DNA from 3 places in the Streptomyces sp. NPDC050528 genome. Region 1 is predicted to be linked to each of the others. Evidence: riboswitches for the same ligand, from Rfam matches in the RefSeq annotation. Region 1 holds a riboswitch; each other region holds the start of a gene.
What was found. A riboswitch is a leader RNA that binds a small molecule or an ion and turns the genes downstream of it on or off. The one in region 1 is predicted to bind thiamine pyrophosphate.
Positions count from the first base shown of each region.

Region 2: it holds a riboswitch for thiamine pyrophosphate, as region 1 does, so the genes downstream of both, ACIBK4_RS01135 (thiamine ABC transporter substrate binding subunit) here and thiC (phosphomethylpyrimidine synthase ThiC) in region 1, are expected to answer to the same signal.
Region 3: it holds a riboswitch for thiamine pyrophosphate, as region 1 does, so the genes downstream of both, thiO (glycine oxidase ThiO) here and thiC (phosphomethylpyrimidine synthase ThiC) in region 1, are expected to answer to the same signal.

Region 1 covers NZ_JBITHH010000029.1:13,899-16,156, forward strand. The annotation lists gene ACIBK4_RS50380 (YibE/F family protein) at 1-1,002, opposite strand, end outside; TPP riboswitch at 1,074-1,263, shown strand; gene thiC (phosphomethylpyrimidine synthase ThiC) at 1,256-2,258, shown strand, end outside.
Region 2 covers NZ_JBITHH010000001.1:234,602-236,859, reverse strand. The annotation lists gene rlmN (23S rRNA (adenine(2503)-C(2))-methyltransferase RlmN) at 1-879, shown strand, start outside; TPP riboswitch at 911-1,017, shown strand; gene ACIBK4_RS01135 (thiamine ABC transporter substrate binding subunit) at 1,014-2,093, shown strand; gene ACIBK4_RS01130 (ABC transporter permease) at 2,171-2,258, shown strand, end outside.
Region 3 covers NZ_JBITHH010000002.1:457,542-459,799, reverse strand. The annotation lists gene thiO (glycine oxidase ThiO) at 1-1,040, opposite strand, end outside; TPP riboswitch at 1,038-1,149, opposite strand; gene ACIBK4_RS09435 (hypothetical protein) at 1,201-1,539, shown strand; gene ACIBK4_RS09430 (NAD(P)/FAD-dependent oxidoreductase) at 1,584-2,258, shown strand, end outside.

The sequences.
Region 1 (2,258 bases):
GACCGTCACGTCGTCGAGCACACCGAGCGAACCGATGATGACGCCGGCGAGGAGCAGACCGCTCATGTCGATCGACGGGTACAGCCCGTGGATCAGGCCGGTGTTGTCGTCCGTGTTGCCGGTCAGCGCGGCCCAGCCGATGAACACGGAGCCCAGGACGCCGATCAGCACCAGTGACATCAGGGTGCCGAGTACCGCCACGGACGTACGGGCCGACAGACCGTGGCACATGTAGAGGGCGATCAGCATGATGGCGCTCGAACCGACCACCGCCACGATCAGCGGGTTCGAGCCGTGCAGGATCGCGGGCAGGATGAAGAAGTTCAGGATCATGAAGCTGATGGCCAGCGCGATCAGCGCCATGACACCGCGCAGCCGGCCCACCACCACGACGGCCAGCGCGAAGATCCCGGCGAGCAGCGCCATCGGGAATTTACGGTTCACATCGGTGACGGAGTACTGCAGATCCTTGGGCGCGGAGGGCTCGTACGCGACCACGACCTTCTCGCCCTGATGCAACTGCCGTGACTGGTCGGGCTGCACGATCTCCGTGAACGTACGGCCCTTGTCCTTGCCGGTGGAGACCGTGACCGTGGCCTTCTTGCAGGTACCGGCCGCCTCCTGCGCCGCCGACGAGCCCTCGGCGGTGGAGGTGTCCCCGGTCGAGCCCCCGCCCGAGGCGTTCACCGACGAGCAGCTCACGCTGACGACCTTGGTGACCGTCGCCTGCTGGGTCTGCCGGTCGAAGCCGACGCCGGTGCGCTTGTGCGAGGGGGCGCCGCCGGGCCACAGCACCACCATGCCGACCACGACCGCCACGGTGAACGGGATCAGGATCGCCGCGATGACCTTGCGCAGGTGCCGGGAGACGGGGGCGGCGGGACCATGGCTGTGCGAATGACCGTGACCGCCTTCACCGGACCCGTGGTCGTCGCCGGATCCATGGTCGTGGCCATGCGGCGGCCCGGTCGGCGGGTACGGGGGCTGCTGTGTCGTGGTCACCGCCCGATCATCGCAAGAACGCCGGAGGCCCACTGTTCACCGCGCCACTTATGACGCTAGCGTGGAGGCACCTTTGCACACGCGGGAGCTCGGAGCACCGGGCTGAGAGGGCGCTGACCTTCGTCTCTGCGATGTTTCACGGGAAACGTCACCTGAATCGAGTGATGTTTCACATGAAACATCGGCTGACGGAAGCCGCTGCGTCGACCGCCGAACCTGTTACCGGGTAATGCCGGCGTAGGGAGTAGGTCTCATGACCAACAAGGATGTACGCACGCCTGCCTCCAGCCAGGACGAACAGCCCATTCCGGGTGAGGAGTCCGCACGGGCCGAGCAGCCCACGGAGGCCGGGAAGTCCATCGGCTGGCACAAGGGGTACGTCGCGGGCTCGCGCCCCGATCTGCGGGTGCCGGTCCGTCAGGTGCACCTCACCAACGGGCAGTCCGTGACGCTGTACGACACCTCCGGCCCGTACACCGATCCGCTCGTCGACACCGATGTCCGCAGGGGGCTGGCGCCGCTGCGGGAGAACTGGATCATCGCCCGCGGCGACACCGAGGAGTACGCGGGCCGGCCCGTCCGCCCCGAGGACGACGGGATCAAGCACACCTCACCGCGCGGCGGACTGCGCAACCTGGACGCGGTCTTCCCCGGGCGGCCGCGTCAGCCGCGCCGAGGCCGCGACGGTACGGCGGTCACGCAACTCGCCTATGCGCGGCGGGGCGAGATCACGCCCGAGATGGAGTTCGTGGCCGTACGCGAGAACGTCGAGGCCGAGATCGTCCGGGAGGAGATCGCGGCCGGGCGGGCGGTGCTGCCCGCCAACGTGAACCATCCCGAGATCGAGCCGATGATCATCGGCAAGCGGTTCCTGGTGAAGGTCAACGCCAACATCGGCAATTCCGCGGTCACTTCCTCCATCGAGGAGGAGGTCGAGAAGATGACCTGGGCGACGCGGTGGGGCGCCGACACGGTCATGGACCTGTCCACCGGCCGCAATATCCACACCACGCGCGAGTGGGTGCTGCGCAACTCCCCCGTCCCCATCGGCACGGTGCCGCTCTACCAAGCGCTTGAAAAGGTCGACGGCCGCGCCGAGGAGCTGACCTGGGAGATCTACAAGGACACGGTCGTCGAACAGGCCGAACAGGGCGTGGACTACATGACCGTCCACGCGGGCGTACGGCTGCCGTTCGTACCGCTGACGGCGAACCGCAAGACCGGCATCGTCTCGCGCGGCGGCTCGATCATGGCGG
Region 2 (2,258 bases), on a different contig from region 1:
CTGCTTCCTGAGCTGATGACCGTCGTACGGCATCTGTCGACCGACCAGGACACCACCCGCAAGACGCTGTGGCGGCTGTTCGACGGGACGCTCGTCGAGTCCGTGCTGATGCGGTACCCGGACCGGGTCACCATGTGCATCAGCTCTCAGGCGGGGTGCGGGATGAACTGCCCGTTCTGCGCGACCGGACAGGCCGGCCTGGACCGGAATCTGTCGACCGGCGAGATCGTGCACCAGATCGTCGACGGCATGCGGGCGTTGCGGGACGGCGAGATCCCCGGCGGTCCCGCGCGGCTCTCCAACATCGTCTTCATGGGTATGGGCGAGCCCCTCGCCAACTACAAGCGGGTCGTCCAGTCCATCCGCGCCCTCACCGACCCCGAGCCGGACGGCCTCGCCCTCTCGCAGCGCGGGATCACCGTCTCGACGGTCGGACTGGTCCCGGCGATCCACCGCTTCGCGGACGAGGGCTTCAAGTGCCGCCTCGCGATCTCGCTGCACGCGCCGGACGACGAGCTGCGCGACACCCTGGTCCCCGTGAACACCCGGTGGAAGGTGCGCGAGGTCCTCGACGCGGGCTGGGAGTACGCGGCGAAGTCCGGGCGCCGGCTGTCCATCGAGTACGCGCTGATCCGCGACATCAACGACCAGGCGTGGCGCGGTGACCGGCTCGGCAGGCTCCTCAAGGGCAAGCCCGTGCACGTCAACCTCATCCCGCTGAACCCGACGCCGGGCTCGAAGTGGACCGCCTCCCGTCCCGAGGACGAGAAGGCGTTCGTCGAGGCCATCGCGGCCCACGGGGTGCCGGTCACCGTCCGGGACACCCGTGGCCAGGAGATCGACGGAGCGTGTGGCCAGCTCGCGGCCACCGAGCGGTAATCTTCACCTGTACCACCTGTACGTACACCTTCATATCCGACAGGGGAGCGCGAAGCGCTGAGAGTGCGGCAATCGGGCCGCAGACCCTCTGAACCTCGCCCAGGTCATTCTGGGTAGGAAGTTCGGTCATCACCGTGAACACCAAGAAGTACTGTGCTGTGCTCGTCGGCCTCGGCCTGCTCGCACTCTCCGCGTGCGGGTCGGGGTCGGACGGAAGCAGCGGCTCCGGATCCGACAAGACGGTCACCCTCGTCAGCCACGACTCGTGGGCCGTGTCGAAGAAAGTCCTCAAGGACTTCGAGAAGCAGTCCGGCTACACGGTCAAGGTCCTCAAGGACGGCGACGCCGGCCAGGCCGTCAACAAGGCGATCCTCACCAAGGACAACCCCCAGGGCGACGTCTTCTTCGGCGTCGACAACACCCTGCTCTCCCGCGCCCTCGACAACGGCCTCTTCCAGTCCTACGACGCGAAGGGCTCCGCCACCGTCAAGCCCGCGTACCGCGTCGACCAGACCAAGCACCGGGTCACGCCCATCGACACCGGCGACATCTGCGTCAATTACGACAAGGCCTACTTCAGCAAGCACAAGCTGACCCCGCCGACCTCCTTCGCGGACCTGGTCAAGCCCGAGTACAAGAACCTCCTCGTCACCGAGAACGCGGCCACCTCCTCGCCCGGCCTCGGGTTCCTGCTCGGCAGTGCGGCGCAGTACGGCGACGACGGTTGGCAGGCGTACTGGAAGAAGCTCAAGGCCAACGGCGTCAAGGTCGTCGACGGCTGGGAGCAGGCCTACGACCAGGAGTTCTCCGGTTCCGCCGGCGGCAAGAAGGCGGGCGGCGACCGGCCCCTCGTCGTCTCCTACGCCTCCTCGCCGCCCGCCGAGGTCATCTACGCCGACCCGAAGCCGACCACCGCGCCCACCGGGGTGTCGTACGGCACCTGCTTCCGGCAGACCGAGTACGCGGGGCTGCTCAGCAACGCGCGGAACACCAAGGGCGGCAAGGCGTTCCTGGACTTCCTGCTGACCAAGGAGTTCCAGCAGGACATGCCGCTCAACATGTTCGTCTACCCGGTGATCCAAGGCGCCCAGGTACCGCAGGAGTTCGTGCAGTACGGCCGCCAGGCCCCGGACCCCGAGACCATGGCGCCCGCGAAGATCGCCGCCGACCGGGACCAGTGGGTCAAGTCGTGGACCTCGCTCGTACTGAAGTAGCCGAAGCGGCTGAAGTAGCGGAGGCGGCCCCGCGAAAGTCCCTCAAGAACAGGGGCGGCGCGACGCGGCTCGGGCTCATGGCCCTGCCCGTCGCGTTCTTCGCGGTGTTCTTCGCCTACCCCGTCGCCGCGATCGTCGCGCGCGGCCTCAAGGTCGACGGCGCCT
Region 3 (2,258 bases), on a different contig from region 1:
AGCACGCCGTTGCGGTAGTGCCCGGTGGCCAGCAGCAGTCCCGGCAGGGCGGTCGGGCCGAGCAGCGGCGCGTTGTCGGGGGACCCGGGGCGCAGTCCGGCCCGGGTCTCGGTGAGCGGCAGTTCGGTGATCCCGGGGACCAACTCGTGGGCGTCGCGCAGGAGTTCGTAGACCCCGCCGGCCGTGACGGTCGTGTCCCAGCCCAGTTCCTCGCTGGTCGCGCCGACGACCAGCTCGCCGGTCTCGCGCGGCACCAGATAGACCTGGCTGCCGCGCACCATGGCGCGCACGGTCCGGTTCAGGAACGGCGCGTGGCGCTCCGGCACGGTCAGCCGCAGCACCTGCCCCTTGACGGGCCGTACGGGCGGCAGGACGTCGGCAGGGACGCCCTCCAGCCGCCCGCTGAGGCTGCCGGCCGCGAGCACCACCTGGTCCGCGCCCAGCACCTCGCCCTCGCGCGTGACGACCCCCGTGGCGCGGTCCCGCCCGACCGTGAGCCGCTTTGCCCACGTCCGGTGGAAGACGACCCCGGCACGCTCGCAGGCGGCCACCAGCGCGCCCGCCAGCCGCCGCGGGTCCACCTGGTGATCCCCGTCCACCCGGAGCCCTCCCCGCACGCCCGGCGCGAGCATCGGCTCCAGGCGCCGGCACTCGCGCCCCGACAGCCACTCGGAGTCGAGCCCCGACTGGTGCTGCAGGGCGTGCAGTTCACGCAGATGAGCCCGGTCGTCGGCGTCCAGGGCGACGGCCAGCGTGCCGCAGCGGCGGTAGCCGAGGTCGAGGCCGGTGAGGTCGGTCAGCTCGGCCGCGAAGTCCGGGTAGCGCTGCGCCGAGGCGAGGTTGAGGGCGAGCAGGGTCTGTTCGCCGTAGTGGAGCTCGGTGACGGCGGCCAGCATCCCGGCGGCCACCTGGGCGGCCCCGCCACCCGGCTCGGGGTCCAATACGGCCGTGGAGAAGCCGCGTTGGGCCGCGCGCCAGGCCGTGACCAGGCCGATGATCCCGCCCCCGACGACGAGGACGTCTGAGGTGTGTGCAGGCATGGGCGTCCAGCCCCTCCCTTCGCCGGCATGACCCGGATCAGGTTCGTACGGTCGGAGGCCGCCAGCCTCCCTCTCAGCCCGGTGCGTCCGGACTCCCGCGAGTGCTTTACCTTGGCCACCCTAGCCCGTGCTTTGTGCGCCAGTAAGGGAGCCTCCGTCCATGGCCCGCTCGCTCGACGGTCTCGTCCTCGCCCCCGTCGCGGACCAGGCCCCAGGTCAGGTCGGCACCCGCACCCGGTTCGCGTACCACGAGAAGGACGGCGAGATCTGGGCCGAGTACGCGGGCGGTGACGTCGTACGGGGGCGTCTCGTCGGCACGCGCGCGGGGGACCGGATCGACTTCCGGTACGTACAGCTGAAGACGGACGGGACGACGTCCTCCGGGCACTGCGTGTCCGATGTGATCGAGCTGCCCGACGGTCGCGTGCGCCTGGAGGAGACCTGGGAGTGGGAGTCCCAGGAGGGAAACGGGACCAGCATTGTGGAACAGGTCACCTGACGCGCCCACTGCCTGACAATTTGTCAGGTGTCTATGGTGATCGAGTGAGCGAGCAGACGCGGGACCAGGGCACGGTGACAGGGCGGCGCGTGGTCGTCGTCGGCGCGGGCATGGCCGGGGTGCAGACCGCGGTCGCGCTACGGGAGCAGGGCTTCACCGGCACCGTCACGCTCCTCGGCGCCGAACCCCATCAGCCGTACGACCGGCCCCCGCTCTCCAAGGCCGTCCTGCTCGGCAAGGCCGAGGGCTCCGCCTTCGACGTCGACTTCGAGGCGCTCGGCATCGAAGTCCGGCTGGGGCGCGAGGTGTTGGGGCTGCGCCCCGCCGACCACGAACTGGACACCGCCGAGGGCCCGGTGCCCTACGACGTCCTCGTGCTCGCCACCGGTGCCGAACCGATCCGGCTGCCGGGCGCCGACGGCATCCCCGGAGTGCATCTGCTGCGCACCCTGGACGACGCCGAGCGGCTGCGCCCGGTGCTCGCGCGGCAGCACGACATCGTGGTCGTCGGCGCGGGCTGGATCGGCGCCGAGTTCGCCACCGCCGCGCGCGAGGCGGGCTGCGCGGTCACCGTCGTAGAAGCGGCGGACCGGCCGCTCGCGGGGGCGCTGCCCGCCGAGGTGGCCGCGCCGATGGCCGCCTGGTACGCCGCCGCCGGAGCCACCCTGCGGACGCACGCACGCGTGGCGCACGTCGAGCCCGGCGAGGTGGTTCTCGAC